3 regions of the Paenibacillus yanchengensis genome follow, and region 3 is predicted to be linked to each of the others. Evidence: riboswitches for the same ligand, from Rfam matches in the RefSeq annotation. Region 3 holds a riboswitch; each other region holds the start of a gene.
What was found. A riboswitch is a leader RNA that binds a small molecule or an ion and turns the genes downstream of it on or off. The one in region 3 is predicted to bind thiamine pyrophosphate.

Region 1: it holds a riboswitch for thiamine pyrophosphate, as region 3 does, so the genes downstream of both, ACFSTH_RS06930 (ABC transporter substrate-binding protein) here and thiC (phosphomethylpyrimidine synthase ThiC) in region 3, are expected to answer to the same signal.
Region 2: it holds a riboswitch for thiamine pyrophosphate, as region 3 does, so the genes downstream of both, ACFSTH_RS20850 (ABC transporter substrate-binding protein) here and thiC (phosphomethylpyrimidine synthase ThiC) in region 3, are expected to answer to the same signal.

Annotation. Positions count from the first base shown of each region.
Region 1 covers NZ_JBHUMH010000015.1:19,259-24,721, reverse strand. The annotation lists gene ACFSTH_RS06950 (hypothetical protein) at 1-108, shown strand, start outside; gene ACFSTH_RS06945 (hypothetical protein) at 133-681, shown strand; gene ACFSTH_RS06940 (glycerate kinase) at 943-2,079, opposite strand; gene ACFSTH_RS06935 (acyl-CoA dehydrogenase) at 2,112-3,182, opposite strand; TPP riboswitch at 3,299-3,411, shown strand; gene ACFSTH_RS06930 (ABC transporter substrate-binding protein) at 3,545-4,591, shown strand; gene ACFSTH_RS06925 (thiamine-binding protein) at 4,680-4,964, shown strand; gene ACFSTH_RS06920 (ABC transporter permease) at 4,967-5,463, shown strand, end outside.
Region 2 covers NZ_JBHUMH010000064.1:200,581-206,043, forward strand. The annotation lists gene ACFSTH_RS20835 (TatD family hydrolase) at 7-813, opposite strand; gene ACFSTH_RS20840 (ABC transporter ATP-binding protein) at 806-1,588, opposite strand; gene ACFSTH_RS20845 (ABC transporter permease) at 1,588-2,376, opposite strand; gene ACFSTH_RS20850 (ABC transporter substrate-binding protein) at 2,471-3,511, opposite strand; TPP riboswitch at 3,668-3,774, opposite strand; gene ACFSTH_RS20855 (glycosyltransferase) at 3,904-4,974, shown strand; gene ACFSTH_RS20860 (metallophosphoesterase) at 5,197-5,463, shown strand, end outside.
Region 3 covers NZ_JBHUMH010000045.1:28,030-33,492, forward strand. The annotation lists gene ACFSTH_RS12180 (HD-GYP domain-containing protein) at 1-98, shown strand, start outside; gene yfkAB (radical SAM/CxCxxxxC motif protein YfkAB) at 213-1,364, shown strand; gene ytvI (sporulation integral membrane protein YtvI) at 1,390-2,424, shown strand; TPP riboswitch at 2,511-2,614, shown strand; gene thiC (phosphomethylpyrimidine synthase ThiC) at 2,818-4,575, shown strand; gene ACFSTH_RS12200 (ThiF family adenylyltransferase) at 4,568-5,463, shown strand, end outside.

The DNA.
Region 1 (5,463 bases), on a different contig from region 3:
ATATCTGCCCCAGCGAAAAATAGAGCCGAAGCAGTGGAAATAGCAGAGAATCTTTTCAACAAGAGTGCTTTAAATGGACTTTGGAAAGATTGGGCCGGATGGAATTGATCATTGGATGAACTGAGGCTATATATGACTATAAGGAAAAATATTATAAAAATAATAATTATTTTAATAATTATCGCCGCAATCGTTGGATGGTACTTTTATTATAATCCGTTTGTGAAAAAGATCGATATTACCACTACGGGAATACAGTTCAGAAACAACGACCCCAGCGGATATTTTGAAGAAAAGGAGATCACCATCAAGGGGACATATGAGCAATTTTTGTTTGGGAACAAAGTGGATTCTTTTTGGGGGGAATTTTCGGTGGAGGGCTATGATTTTACTTTTGATGAAAAGTACTACACGGATATATTTTTAATTCCACAAGGTGGTTCAATACAGTACTTTACGGCAAATTTGACAGAGTCGAAGCGTTTAGGAGTCATTCACAGTGATGCATATTTGAAAGAATTAATGATAGTCGTTAGCAGCGAAGGTCTCATCGATTATGAAAACGGCATTATTATATCTGCCCCAGCGAAAAATAGAGCCGAGGCAGTTGAAATGGCGGAAAAGCTTTACAACAAGAGCGCTTTAAGTGGATATTATAATGGTTGGAACGATTGGAATTAATGATTTGCCCTCCTGAAAAAAATTAGTTTGAAATGCGCGGTTTATCGGTTTTAGCTAACCGTAATAACTTTCTGCACTTCTTCTTAGTAACCCCGGCATTGCTGATCAAGTTATTGTATAAACCTCTAAAAGAGGTGAAAAAACTGTCGGAATCGCAGTTAGATCAAGTGAAATTCTTCTATCCGCTTTTCGCTAGAATTTACCAATTGTAGCTTTTACTATAAGCAGAGAGATACATAGTTTACTTGTTCTATTGTACTGTTACTCGGCGTGCACATTTTTTATCAATTGGATAATTTGTTTCGTTGTTTGCCAGAGGTTATGTTCTGCTTCTTGTAAGCATGTAATTAGATCGACTGGACGTGATATAGTTGCAAAGCAAGCGGCAAAATGTTCGGATAGTGCCTCCGTATTGTTACCCAAACTTCCCGAGATGAGGAGACATTTTTTGTGATGTTGTTTCGCTTTTGTGGCGATATAGATAGGAAGTTTTCCGTACAGTGTTTGCTCGTCGCTCAATCCTTCGCCTGTAATGACCCAATCGACTAATGGAAATTGCTCGTCGAGTTTCATCGTTTCGGCTACTACGTTTGCTCCAGCGGAAATGGTTGCGCCTATCGTTAATAGGGCAAATGCTATCCCACCGGCAGCGCCACTACCGGGCAACTGTTTGTACGGTTGTCCGAGATGTTGTTCGACGAGATTAGCGTAGTTATTCATCTGTAGTTCCATCATTTGGACTACCGCTGGAGTTGCTCCTTTTTGGGGAGCGAATATAGTTGTAGCTCCTTGGCTGCCAAGCAATGTGTTCTGTACATCGGTGGCAGCGATAAAGTGGCAATGCTGAAGTCGAGTATCGAGATGGCGATAATCGACTTTTGCTATGTGTGCTAAATCTCGGCCAAAACCGGGCAGCAAGTTATTGTTGTTGTCGTAAAATTGGACTCCCAAAGCAGTCAGCATTCCGATACCACCATCGTTAGTTGCACTGCCGCCAAGCCCAATAATGAAGGAACGAATACCTTGATCGAATGCTGCGAGAATGATTTCGCCTACGCCATAAGAGGTAGTGTGCAGTGGGTTTCGTTCCTCTAGTGGTACCATCGTTAATCCACAAATATTTGCTACTTCGATGATAGCAGTTGGTTGCTGCTCGGCAATAATTCCCCAGGTCGCCGTCGCTTTCGTCCCTAGTGGTCCTGTCACCTGAGTGGAGATATATTGTCCATCTATAGCGTCTACAATGGCTTCCACTGTACCTTCGCCACCGTCAGCCATCGGCATTAGAACAGTGGAAGCTGCTGGCCAGACATCTTCAATTGCTCGTTTTATCGTTGTAGCTACTTGCTTTGCTGTTAAGCTGCCTTTGAAGGAGTCGGGTGCAATGAGAAATCGCATGTGGTATACCTCCATCCAATGTTAATTAACTATTATTCAAAAGCAATCAACATGTTGTGTTGACAAGCGGTTTGCAAATCTCGCCAAATTTGATTAATCGCGTTGTTTTCCATAATTGCGGACATGCCTAAGTAAGGCATTAGCTGTTGTCCACAATGGAGTGCGATACGAGCTGCTCGTTGGCATACTTCTGTTACTTGCTGTAGCGACTGTTCACTTAACGTTTCCCCGTTAACATGCGCTTCCCATGAAGCGGTAGTTACTGCGTAAAAGGTAGATACAGCATCATGCAGCGTCATTTTTGCTTGTTCTATTCGGCTCGTAACAAAGGAGAATCTACCCGGATGAGCTGCTTCCCATGCTGCTTGACGATCCAGCACAAATTGTGATGCTTCGTCTAGTAGATGTTTGGCAATGCCGATACCAACTGCTGCAAAACTAGCTTGAGCGAATGGAACAAAAGGATAGCTGAAAAATGGGTCATCCAAAAATAACGTTTGTGTTTCTAGCTGGAATGTCCGCTCTACTGGTACAAATTGATCACGGGCAACAATCGTGTGACTATTCGTTGTTTTTAGACCAAAAGCTGCCCATGTTGGTATAATTTCTACTTGGTCTGGTTTTAAAGTAATGGTGAAAATGGGTGATGGCGCATCGTCTTGGTTTTCTTTTGTTAGCGTACAGTTAGCGGTAAAGGTGGTGGCATAGGTGGAACCACTGCAATAGGGCCACGATCCATTGACGATGTATCCACCATCAACAGGAATGGCTGTTCCAATCGAAGAACCGCTACCAGCGATAACCGCATTAGCAGGGGAGAATATTTGATTTGCCGCATCAGGTTTCATGTATCCAGCAAAATATCCACCACCAGATCCGATCGTAGTTGCCCAGCCGAAGCTGCCATCGACCCAAGATGTATATTCATATAGTTTCAAAGCTTCTGGGAGTGGTGTTTGGCTACCGCCGAGTGCTTTGGGAACGAATAGTTTGAACCACTGTTGTTCCAGAATGATGTCTAGTGCGAATGGATCAAATATCCGACTTGCTTCTTGCTCTAGAGAAGTGGTTCTAATTTGCTCAACGACTGTTTGCTCTAACATGTTTGATCAATCTCCTATTCTATTAAAAAAGTATCTGATGCAAAGTGTATGTAAAAAGCAGCAAAGTTGCAAGTAGACAAAAAGTAATCACTTGGGCTATAATGATAGGCGTAATTGAATAGAGCTAGGGGTGCTGGATATGGCCGGCTGAGATTGTGTCCCACAGAAGACACTGACCCATTTACCTGATCTGGATAATGCCAGCGGAGGGACATGCTATTGGTAGTATTGTACTGCATTTTTTTGTAATGCACTTAACAATCTTTAGTTATCAACGTCCTTGGATCATTCGCAGATCTGGGGGCGTTTTTTGGTATATTTTTTTGGTGAAAAAAACTTTCAGACAATCTAGGGGGAGACAGATGATGAACAAAGTTTCAACTAAGTGGATCGTGATGTTGTTGGCGATGATGGTTGTATTAAGCGCATGTGCTGGTGGAAATCAAGCAAACAAGGGAAACAATCAAGCGCAACAAGCGGGAAATGGAAATAAACAAGAGAAGTTAACGGATGTTACGCTTGTACTTAACTGGTCGCCTAATACGAATCATACTGGTTTGTATGTGGCGCGGGATAAAGGTTTTTATGCGGAGCAAGGTTTAAATGTTGATATCATTTTGCCAGGCTCAAGTGGTCCGAATGCAGTTGTTGGATCGGGGCAAGCGCAGTTTGGTGTTAGTTTTCAAGAAGGAGTGACAGATGCTAGATTGCAAGAAGTACCTGTCGTTTCGATAGCGGCTGTCATTCAACATAATACGGCTGTATTTGCAGCACCTGTAGAAAAAAACATTAAAGCGCCAAAAGATTTTGCAGGTAAAACCTTCGGAGGATTCGGTGCTGCTGCTGAACCAGCAATCATTGAAGCATTGATGGTGGCAGATGGTGTAGCAGATGCTAGCGATGTGAAAATATTAAATGTAGGCGAAGCAGATTTTTTCACTTCGGTACAACGAGATATTGATTTTTCTTGGATATATTATGGTTGGGCAGGCATTGAAGCGGAGCTTCGTGGGATAGAGATTGACACCATCTTTTTGAAAGATTATTCACACAAATTGGATTATTATACACCGGTTATTATTTCTAATGAACAGACGATAGAACAGAAGCCCGAACTGGTAAAAGCATTTATGGCAGCAACAACAGCAGGTTATGAGTACGCTATTGCACATCCCGATGAGTCTGCTCGTATTTTGCTAGATGCTGTTCCCGAACTAGATGAGGAATTAGTTATGGCTAGTCAAAAGTGGTTAAGCCCTCGTTATCAAGATGACGCGCAGCAGTGGGGTGTTCAGAAATTAGAAGTATGGGAAAACTATGCGAAATGGTTGCAAGAATATGATTTACTAGATGGAACATTTGATGCAGCGGCGGCGTTTACGAATGCCTTTTTACCTAAAGCTAATTAATTATTAATCTGGTTAACGATTGAAAAGTTAGCAAAGCAACGATAATAGATCGTTTCATTATTTGCTAGAGATGAGGAGAACATTGCTAATGTCTAATGCGATTATGAGTTTGGAAACGATATTTCGGACGGAAGATTCATCAGCTTACATTGATCGGGTCGTCGGTATTATTGAACGTTCAGGCGTTAAGTATGTCGTAGGACCATTGGATACAACGATGGAAGGGGACTTAGCACAGCTTCTGGACATTGTGAAACAAGTGAATATTGAATTAGGAACGATAGGAGCTGGAGTAAGTATTTCTTCACAAATTAAAATTCATTACGATCCAAAAGGTATTTCGATCGCCGGATTAACGGAAAGGTATATGTAGCGATGGCATCGAATTCGAATGCTAGGAGCTGGAAAAACTGGTTGCTGCCCATAGGGGCGGCAATTCTATTTTTAGTGTTGTGGCAATTAGCCACCTTAATATTTCACATCCCTAAATGGATGCTACCAAGCCCTGTCGAAATTGCTACAGAAGCATATGATAGCTTTCCTCGTCTATGGGGTCATACGGTAGAGACTGTGCGAACGACCATTGTTGGTTTTGCAGCAGGCGTGACAGTAGGTATTATGTTGGCGGTACTGCTACACTTTTTTCCACTAGTAAAAATAACACTGTACCCGTTTCTAATTATTAGTCAAAATGTACCGATCATTGCGCTCGCTCCATTGTTGATGTTATGGTTTGGTTTTGGTTTATTACCTAAAATGATTATGATCATCATCGTTTGTTTTTTTCCAATTACGTTATCGACTTTAAATGGATTTGCCCAAACAGATACGACGCTGTACAACTATATGTTAATGTCGGGAGCTAACAAAAA
Region 2 (5,463 bases), on a different contig from region 3:
TGTAGATTACATATTATAAAATTGCTTCGTATTTTTTAGTAGTTGATTTGCCGCCTCTTGTACATCTAACTTTTTCAAATTAGCAATTTGCTGTACAACATCGACAACCATACTTGGAACTGTTTGTGTACCGGCATAAATTTGCTCAAAAGGCCACGGACCGTCTGTTTCCACCATCAATAGCTCTAGCGGATATCGCTTCACCAGTTGTTGTATTTCCTCTTCATAGCGAACATCTGGAGTAATTGAAACGTAATAACCAGCGGCAATCATTTCGGAGATCGTCTGCTCATCCCCTTTGAACCAATGAAAGTGAGCATGCTTTACATTATATTGTTGCAGTAATTGCAATGCTTTTGCAGCATCTTCATATACGGCATGCAATACAATCGGTCGTTGCCACTCACTGGCAAGCTTCACAAACTTCTCTAGTAAATCGATATAAAGCTGTTCATCAAACGGTTCTCCAGCAGCAGCTGCTTCTTGTCTTGTATAATACGGTAACCCTACTTCGCCTATCGCAAATCGTTCTGCCGCCACATGTCGTTTCGTCATCCAATCGAGTAATTGCTGTTGCTCCTGCAAAGACGGGAGCGGCTGTTCCGGATGATAACCGTAAGCCGGCATAATAAAAGTAGAATACTGCTTCGCAAGCGCAGATGTAGTCTCGCAAGAGGCAAGATTCATAGACACAGCTACAACAGCTGCTACATCTCCTGCCTGTGCCTCTTGTATTAATCTATCTCGTTCGTCCGCTTCGTATAAGTCCAAATGAATATGAGCATCAATAAACGAAAATGACTGTTTAATCAATTGCTACCAGCTCCTTTTCTTTATGATGCAGCAATTGATAAATCCAATCTTTCAATCGGTTGAACTCAGGCGCTGTCCACAGTTCTTTCGTTCGTGGACGAGCAAATGGTACTATAATTTCTTCTAATACGGTTGCCGGGGCATTAGATAAAACGATAATGCGGTCTGCCAGTAACAACGCTTCATCAATACTATGCGTAACCAACAAAACAGAGCGACGATTGGTCTCCCAGATCGAGAGCAGCCATTGCTGCATTTCTAATCGAGTAAGTGCATCTAGTGCACCAAACGGTTCATCTAATAACATCAACTTCTGTGGAGTTAACAAAGCACGTAAAAATGAAACTCGTTGCTGCATACCACCCGACAACATATGAGGATATGCGGTTGCATAACTATCCAGCCCAATTCGCTCTAGCCATTCTCTGGCTAGCTGTTTAGATTGCTGCGGGTTCACTTTAGCAATCGAGAGCGACAATTCGATATTACCGGTTATCGTGAGCCATGGGAGCAATGCTGCTTGTTGCGGCATGTAAGCAATATGCCCCCGTTCACCTGTTACTTTTTGACCATCGATATAGATATGACCAGTATCAGGAAGCTGTAGACCACCAATCATTTGAAACAGTGTTGTTTTACCGCTACCTGATGGGCCAATTAAAGCGACAAACTCACCATCTTGTACATGCAAGTCTAATTGCTGGAGTACTTGTTTTCGTGGATCGTGCTTTTTCTTTCCACCAAACGATTTCGACAATTGTTCGACACGCAACATTATGTATTTTCCCTCCCGTTCTGCGGACGCCACCTTACAAAATATCGTTCTGCCAAAGCAATAGTACCAAATAGCAACAAACTAATCATAATAATAATAATAACTGCTGCAAACACTCGTTCTGGCTTAAAATTACGGGATGAAATTAACAAAAAACTACCCAGCCCTTTTTTGGGAGCTAGCCATTCTGCAACAACGGCACTTAACACGCTGTAGGTTACAGCTATTTTCAATCCAGAAAATAAATGAACAATCGAATATGGTAGCTCCAAACGCCAAAACAGCTGCCACTTGGAACTGCCAATCATCTCCATGTAATGAAGCAACGTTCGATCTGTATTAGCCAGCCCGTTTAACATCGCAATAACTACTGGGAAAAAACAAACAAGCGTTAGTAATAATACTTTTGGCAATAATCCAAATCCTAGTAACATCGTAAGAAGCGGAGCAATAACGATGACTGGAATGTTTTGCGATAATATAAGTAACGGATACATAGCCGAACGTAGTAGTGGGCTCAGATGCAGCAAGATTGCTATAACAAATCCAGCACCTGCACCAAACGAAAATCCTAGTAGCGTTAGCTGCAATGTAGCCGATGCGTGTTGTTGAATTAAGTCCCAATTATGAATGGTCTCCTGCACTACTGCTAATGGTGCAGGAACTATCCAATCATACACCCAGCCAAACGATACTGCTGCTTGCCACAAGGCAAGCAGCAGTATCATCGCAGTAGCTGGCGGCCATATTTTAAACCAAAGATGACGTAAATGCGATTTATTGTTCATCAATCGTAGCTGCTAGCAACAGAATGAACAATCATTCTACCGCCAGCTCCTCCTATCTACTTATTATTTTTTTCACATCATGTATCTAAATCATTTATTTTGCTGCTGGTAAAAAGTCATTGGTAAATGCTTTTTCTGCTTCTAATGAGCTGTCCAACAATCCACTATCCAGCATCCACTCTGCATAATTTTCCCATACAGATAGTTTTTGCTCTCCCCAACGCGGAGCATCATCTTGATAACGCGGGCTTAACCACGCTTGACTCGCTCGCACTAACTCAGCATCAAGCTCTGGTACAGCTTTTATTAACACTTCTGCTGCTTCTGTCGGCTGATCGATCGCATACTGATAACCTTTGGCTACCGCTGCTACAAACGCTTTTACTGTCTCTGGCTGCTCTGCAATCATTTTTTCGTTTGTCATTACAAGCGGAGTATAGTAATCTAATTTATCTGTGTAATCCGTCAAATAAATCATATTCAAATCAACCCCACGTAATTCCGCCTCTATACCTGTCCACGCATAAAAGATCCATGCAAAGTCAATATCTCGCTTAACCGCTGCAAAAAAGTCTCCATCACCAATACTTAGTAAATCTACTTTGCTAAAATCAGCTTGTTCAGCTTTCATTAACGCTTCAATAACAGCCTGATCAACCGGGTCTCCCCAACCACCATAGCGCATTCCTTCAAATTTCTTTGGAGAATCAATCCCCTTTTCTTTGGGAGAAGCAAATCCAGATGTATTATGTTGAATAATTGCTGCTAACGATACAAGTGGCAAACCAGCAATACGAGCTTGTGTTACCGCCTCTTGATACCCTATTCCAAACGGAACAGTTCCTGCCGCCACAACAGCACTTGCTCCACTCTCACCTGGTGCAATAATTTCTACTTCTAGTCCTTGTTCTGCAAAATAACCATTATCTCGTGCGACATACAATCCCGTATGATTCGTATTCGGCGTATAGTCTAGCACTAGCTGTACCTTTTGTAATTCAGTAGGATTGTCCGTAACTTCATTTTCTGTACCAGCCTCATTATTCTTCCCACTTCCGCAGCCAGCTACTACCAAAATACTTACTAATAACAATACAATATAACTGTTTCTCCAACTTCTCTTTTTGTGAGTCATATTAACTACTCCACTCCATCCCTTTTCTATTTATGTGTCTGTGAACGAAAAAAAACGTTCCTCCTGATCCGGAAGAACGCGATTTGTCAGCGAATAACCACTGCTACACTTCATCCATAACAACGACTAACGTACTAGTCTCCCACTGCTATAAACAAAATGCCCAAATATGCTTCCTACGCCGGCATTATCCGGATCAGGTCATGGGTCGAGATGTACTCATCTCCTCTCAGCCGGTATTACCAGCTCCCCAGAGTTAAACCAAAATAACTAACAGACTCATCATATCAAATAAATTGCAATTTGTCATGCGTCACCTTTTTGATAGCTGCTACATATGGTATAGCATTAGCTCTGTGATGACATTAGCTCCGGAAAGGATGAACCATCCTATGTTTACGATCAGTTTATGTATGATTGTGAAAAATGAAGAAGATAGCTTAGCGCGTTGCCTTGCCTCTGTCCAAGATGCTGTCGATGAAATCATTATCGTTGATACTGGATCAACGGATAACACAAAAGAAATTGCCGCTTCTTTTCATGCCAAAATATATAATTTTACATGGATTAATGATTTTGCTGCCGCTCGTAATTTCAGCTTCGGACAAGCAACAAAAGATTATATACTATGGTTAGACGCTGACGATGTATTGCAAAAAAGTGATCTAGAAAAACTGATTTCCCTCAAAAAAGTGGAACCATTTACTTACGATAGCGTTACAATGAACTATCACTTATCATTTGATCAAGATGGTAAACCAACCTACAGTTTAAGACGAAATCGTCTAGTAAAACGGGAAAACAATTTCCGCTGGATTGGCTTTGTCCATGAGTATTTAGAAGTTGGTGGTAACATACACCATAGTGACATTGCTGTTACTCATCACAAAGAAAAGCAGTATACCGATCGTAATTTACAAATATATTTAACAAAACGAAAAGAAAACCATACCTTCTCCCCACGTGATCTATACTATTTCGCCAATGAACTACGTGACAATGGTCGTTATGAAGAAGCTATTGCGGAATATGAGCAGTTTTTAGCTACCAAATTAGGCTGGGTTGAAGACGAAATTAACGCTTGTATGAAATTAGCAGAATGCCATGGACGTCTGAAAGATCGAGAAAAACAAATGGAAGCACTACTTCGTACGCTAACGTATGATACTCCACGTGCTGAATTCTGTTGCCAATTTGGCAATATGTTTGTAGAAAAGCAGCAATGGTTAAAAGCTATCTATTGGTTTAATTTAGCGACAACGTTAACTATTCCAAAACAACAACTCAGTCCAATTGACTACGCTTCTTGGACGTGGATGCCTCATTTGCAGCTAACACTTTGTTACGATCGTATAGGAAACCGCAAGCAGGCGCTAGAGCATCACCAACAAGCAATACAACTGAATCCCCATCATCCTAGTATTATATTCAATGAAAATTACTTTAAGGGCATTACTCCTTAACTGTATCCTTCCTGCAAAACCAGTTAATGATTTATACTATTAACTGGTTTTTTGTTGTTGGAAAAAATAGGCGGGTATTTTAAGTAAGTAAGAGTGACATTAAAATATGTATATAAATACTTTTAATGGTTAATTATGCACATCCATTTATACTACACAGAAAAAAACAATTTTATGTACTATAATTTAAGTGAGACAGTAAATATTGGAGGTAGCTGCTTTATGACACAAATGCAAGTCAATTTTAAACAGCGAGGACGGAAATTTAATATGATGCGTATAGTTGGTATAGTATTAATAGTTTTAATGTTATTAGCGTTATTTGTTTTTTGGCAAAATAATGGCATCGTTACGACCGTGATCAACTATAGTAATCCGAAAATTGAGGAAAGTTTTGATGGCTATACTATTGTTCAAGTATCTGATTTACATAACAAATCATTTGGCAAAAATCAATCAACATTACTGAAGAAAATAAAGAAAAAGAAT
Region 3 (5,463 bases):
AAGTGCCATATGAAATAGATTTGGCAAGTCAATTAACGGTAATGATTGTTGATGTGAACAATTTAAATAAAAGTGTAACTTTAGTATCCGGAATATAGAAGGAGCCTTCATAGGCTCCTTTTTACAAACCATGGAGTAAGATTTGCTTTTGATGCTAGCAGAGTATTAAAATAGTAGTAGCAAAATATGAAAGAAACAGGTGTGTATAAGTAATGAGTAGAAGTAATTCGCCATACATTAATAGTAGAGAGAAAATGAGACAAGTTATTCTATCACCACAAAATGATCCTTGGGATCCCCTCCGATCGTTGTTACAATACGGTACACATAAGTTAACTAGTGTTGAAATGACGGTTACTAATTTATGCAATATGCGCTGCGAGCATTGTGCGGTAGGCGATACACTTGTGTTCGCCGAACCGGACAAAATTCCATTGAAGCAAATGCTAGATCGATTAGAAGAAGTAGAACATTTGGAGACGATCAGTATTACTGGAGGAGAACCGTCTTTTTCGGAAAAAACAGTGCAGCAATATATTGTACCGCTTTTGAAATATGCGAGAGAGAGAGGGCTTCGTTCTCAAATTAATTCGAATGTTACTTTGCCGTTTAGTCGATATGAACCATTAATTCCTTATTTGGACGTTATGCATATTTCCTTTAACTATACTTCTGCTGAGGAGTTTCATCAGATCGGATTTGCGAATGCTAATCATAAAGTAACGGCTCAAGCAACAGCAAAGTTATATGAGCGAATGATTGATAATGCCCGCAAATTAAGTGAAACGGATATGTTAGTGTCTGCGGAATCAATGATCAATTATCGAACGCACGAAAAAATCGATCAAATCCATCAGTTAATTGTAGAGATGGGCTGCAAACGACATGAAGTTCATCCAATGTATCCAAGTGCATTTGCAAAAAATTTACCAGTTATTTCACGACAACAAATGTTAGCAGCGATTGAACGTTTATTAGATCATCGCCAGAAAGATATTTGGATGTTGTTTGGGACATTGCCGTTTTATCAGTGTAGTGATGATGCGAAAGAACGGAAGCTATTGACTAGACTGGCTAATGAACCAAATGTTACTGTTCGTAATGATCCTGATGGTAGAAATCGATTGAATGTTAATCTGTTTTCTGGTGATGTGTTTGTTACTGATTTCGCTGAGGTTCCAGCGTTTGGAAATATTGCAGATGCCAAGTTAGATGATATGTTTAATGAGTGGTTGCAAGGTTCTTTAGCACAGAGTGTCAATTGTTTTTGCCCTGCTGCATCTTGTGCTGGACCTAATTTACTCGTAAAAGATATGTACTATAAAGAAGTTGATTTTTTGCAGCGTAGTGCACATATAGATTAAAAAAAAATAAGAGAGGTGAAAACATTTGTCGATCAAAGCGATTGTCTCTATAGCGGTAGCACTATTGTTGCTTTACTTGTTATTTACAGCCGGCGCTCCGTTTGTATTAGCGCTTGTAATTGCCATATTTTTAGAGCCAATCACGCAGTTTTTCATTAAAAAATGTAAGTTTAATCGACTAGTTAGTTCTACTATTTCTAGCGTTTTATTTACTGTTTTGTTACTTGGAGCAGTTGCATTGTTAGGTGTGAAAATTGTTGCGGAAGTGAATGCATTTCTACAAAGAGTTCCTCAATATTTAAATAGTGCTGGTAACTTTTTTGACTACATATTAGAGGAATCAACGACTTTATTTGAAAATATGCCTCCGGATGTAGCACAACAATTGGAAAACTGGGTATCCAGTCTTACCTCTAGTTTAGCTTCGATGGCAGCAAGTTTATCTAAATCAGTCCTTTCATTTGCAACAGCTTTACCGGAGTTGTTCGTCTTTTTTATCGTGTTTATGGTTGCAGTATTTATGTTTAGCTATAGTTTAAATACGTTGAAACAATCATTTTTAACGTTATTCGAAGAAAAGTCTCATCAAAAAGTCGATAAAGTGTTGCAAAATTTAAGAAAATCTATTTTTGGGTTTATTCGATCTCAATTTATTTTGAGCGCTATGACCTATTTGTTGGCACTTGCCGGACTACTAATATTAAACATAAAGTTTCCGATGGCGATTGCATTGTTAATCGTTATTGTGGATATACTGCCGATTTTAGGTACTGGTTCTGTATTAGTTCCATGGGCAAGTTATCAGTTACTAACAGGTGATGTTTTTACTGGTATAGGTTTGATTATATTGTTCTTAGTTATTACAGTTGTTCGTCGTATAGTAGAGCCAAAAGTACTAGGCGATTCGGTTGGTATTGGGGCATTACCGGCGTTAATTAGTTTGTATGTTGGTTTCAAATTAGTTGGTGTCATCGGTGTGTTTTTGGGACCAATCGTTGTTATTATTTATATGGCTGCGCGTCAAGCAGGATTGTTTCAAGCGAAAATTAAATTGGAATAATCAGAAAGCATCCTATTTAATTACCATATTTGTTTAAAAAACACAAGAGTTGACGATTTTTTTTATACAAGTTATAGTTTAAGAAGGAAATCCACTAGGGGCGCCAATATGGCTGAGATAAAGCAGAAGCTTTTGTCCCTTAGAACCTGATCTGGGTCATGCCAGCGTAGGAAAGTGGTAGCGAGCTTGTTTTATTTTATAATGAGCTTTGCGCTTGGAAATGATAATTTATTCAAATACGCATCGATACTTTTATTTCTAGCTTGTACAATCATTCGAGTTGGATCGGTGTTTTTGGGTGGATAAGTTATTATTCTCCGTTACTTTCTCATATGTCTGTATTGACCTCTAGGTGGGATTTATATTATTCCATTAGGAGGTTTTTTTGTGTCTATGTTTCAATCTGCGTTGCCAGGAAGTAAAAAAGTGTATGTCGAAGGTAGTGATCCAACGATTCAAGTTCCGATGAGAGAAATCGCTTTGTCTGATAGTACGGATCGTAATGGAGAGCTGTTTCAAAATGAACCAATTCGGGTTTATGATTCTAGCGGTCCTTATACGGATATAGCGTATAGTGCTGATGTACGACAAGGGTTACCGAAACTACGGCAACAATGGATAGCGAGTCGATTGGATAGCGAACAATATGACGGGAGAGAAATCAAACCACAAGATAACGGGTTTTCTTCCATGACAACGATGAATCAGCGAGGTTCAGAATTGTTCCCGCTAGTTAATAAACGTCCATTACGTGCGAAGTCTGATCAAAATGTAACGCAGCTTCACTACGCTCGAAAAGGAATCATTACCCAGGAAATGGAGTTCATTGCTATTCGTGAAGGAATGGAGCCGGAATTCGTTCGAAGTGAAGTAGCTGCTGGGCGTGCTATTATTCCCGCTAATGTTAATCATCCGGAAAGTGAACCAATGATTATTGGTCGTAACTTTCACGTTAAAATAAATGCTAATATCGGAAATTCAGCTGTAGCATCTTCGATTGAAGAGGAAGTAGAGAAAATGACGTGGGCGACTCGTTGGGGAGCCGATACGATTATGGACTTGTCTACAGGTAAAAATATTCATACTACTCGAGAATGGATTATTCGTAATAGCCCTGTTCCGGTTGGAACGGTGCCGATCTATCAAGCGCTTGAGAAAGTAAATGGAAAAGCAGAAGATTTGAGCTGGGAAGTGTTTCGAGATACGTTAATTGAACAAGCAGAACAAGGTGTTGACTATTTTACTATTCATGCTGGAGTATTGTTGCGTTATATTCCGCTAACTGCGAAGCGGGTAACTGGCATTGTATCACGTGGTGGTTCAATTATGGCAGCGTGGTGTTTGGCACATCATCGAGAGAATTTTTTATATACGCATTTTGAAGATATTTGCGAAATTATGAAGCAATATGATGTTGCGTTTTCGCTTGGAGATGGGTTAAGACCAGGCTCTATCGCTGATGCTAATGATGATGCGCAGTTTGCGGAGCTAGATACGCTTGGGGAACTAACTAAAATTGCTTGGAAGCATGATGTACAAGTAATGGTGGAAGGACCAGGGCATGTACCTATGCATTTGATCAAAGAGAATATGGATCGGCAGCTAGCTGCATGTGATGAAGCGCCTTTCTATACGCTTGGACCATTAACAACTGATATAGCACCGGGATATGATCATATTACTTCTGCAATTGGTGCAGCGATGATTGGTTGGTATGGTACTGCTATGCTGTGCTACGTTACTCCGAAAGAACATTTGGGCTTGCCGAATAAAGATGATGTGAAGGAAGGGGTTATTACATACAAGATTGCTGCTCATGCTGCTGATTTGGCAAAAGGGCATCCTCGTGCAAAGCAGAGAGATGATGCGCTATCGAAAGCAAGATTTGAGTTCCGTTGGCGTGATCAGTTCCATCTAGCGCTTGATCCAGAACGAGCACTTGCTTATCATGATGAAACATTGCCAGCAGAAGGTGCGAAAACAGCTCATTTTTGTTCAATGTGTGGTCCAAAATTTTGTTCTATGCGAATTACGCAAGATATTAGGCAATATGCGGAGGAAAAAGGGTTAGATTCGGTAGAAGCGATTGAAGAAGGAATGAAGGAAAAAGCAGCAGCCTTTAAAGCGGCAGGGCATGAGATTTATGGGTAAATCGTCTGGTGATGTAATCTGGCAAGATCGATATTCTCGGCAAATAAAATTTGCTGCTATAGGTCAGTCAGGTCAACAGCTATTGCAAGAGGCGACTGTTTTAATTGTTGGCAGCGGAGCATTAGGAGCTTCGCTGGCGCAACATTTAACTAGAGCAGGTGTGAAAAAAATTAGATTAGTCGATAGAGACTATGTGGAACCTAGCAATTTGCAAAGACAGATGTTGTTTACTGAACGAGATGCGTTGCAGATGTTGCCGAAAGCAATTGCTGCTCGAGAAGCTTTGCGACAAATAAATAGGGAAGTAGAAATTGAAGCAATTGTAGCGGAAGTAAGTAGAAGTAATGTGGCAGATTTTATGGATGGCGTGCAGTTGGTACTAGATGGTACGGACAATGCGGCGATTAGATTGCTGCTTAGCGATAGTTGTTTTGCACTCGGAATTCCTTATTTATTTGGCGGGGTAGCAGGTGCAGAAGGAATGAGCGCGCTATTAATTCCTGGACAGACTGCTTGTCTGCGATGTGTTATTGGGGATGAATCACTACTTGGTAATGCAGATACATGTGATACGGTCGGCGTACTTTCGCCGGCTGTCGAAATGGTCGTTGCTATGCAAATAATGGAAGCGTTGAAGTGGTTAACGAACAATAGAGCAGCGCTTCATGGAGAGTGGGTTAGCTTTGACCTATGGTCGTTGTATATTCGTCGTTCTCGCTTACCAAAAAGAGTAGAAGCTTGTTCACATTGTGCTGTGAAGGAAATTGCCGCTGGGCATGAGGATGATTTCCAACAAAACTTACCAAGTAGCGATAGCGATCAAACGATAGATATTTCAAATAACAGGTATGAAGCAGCAGTATTGTGTGGGAGAGACAGTATTCAGGT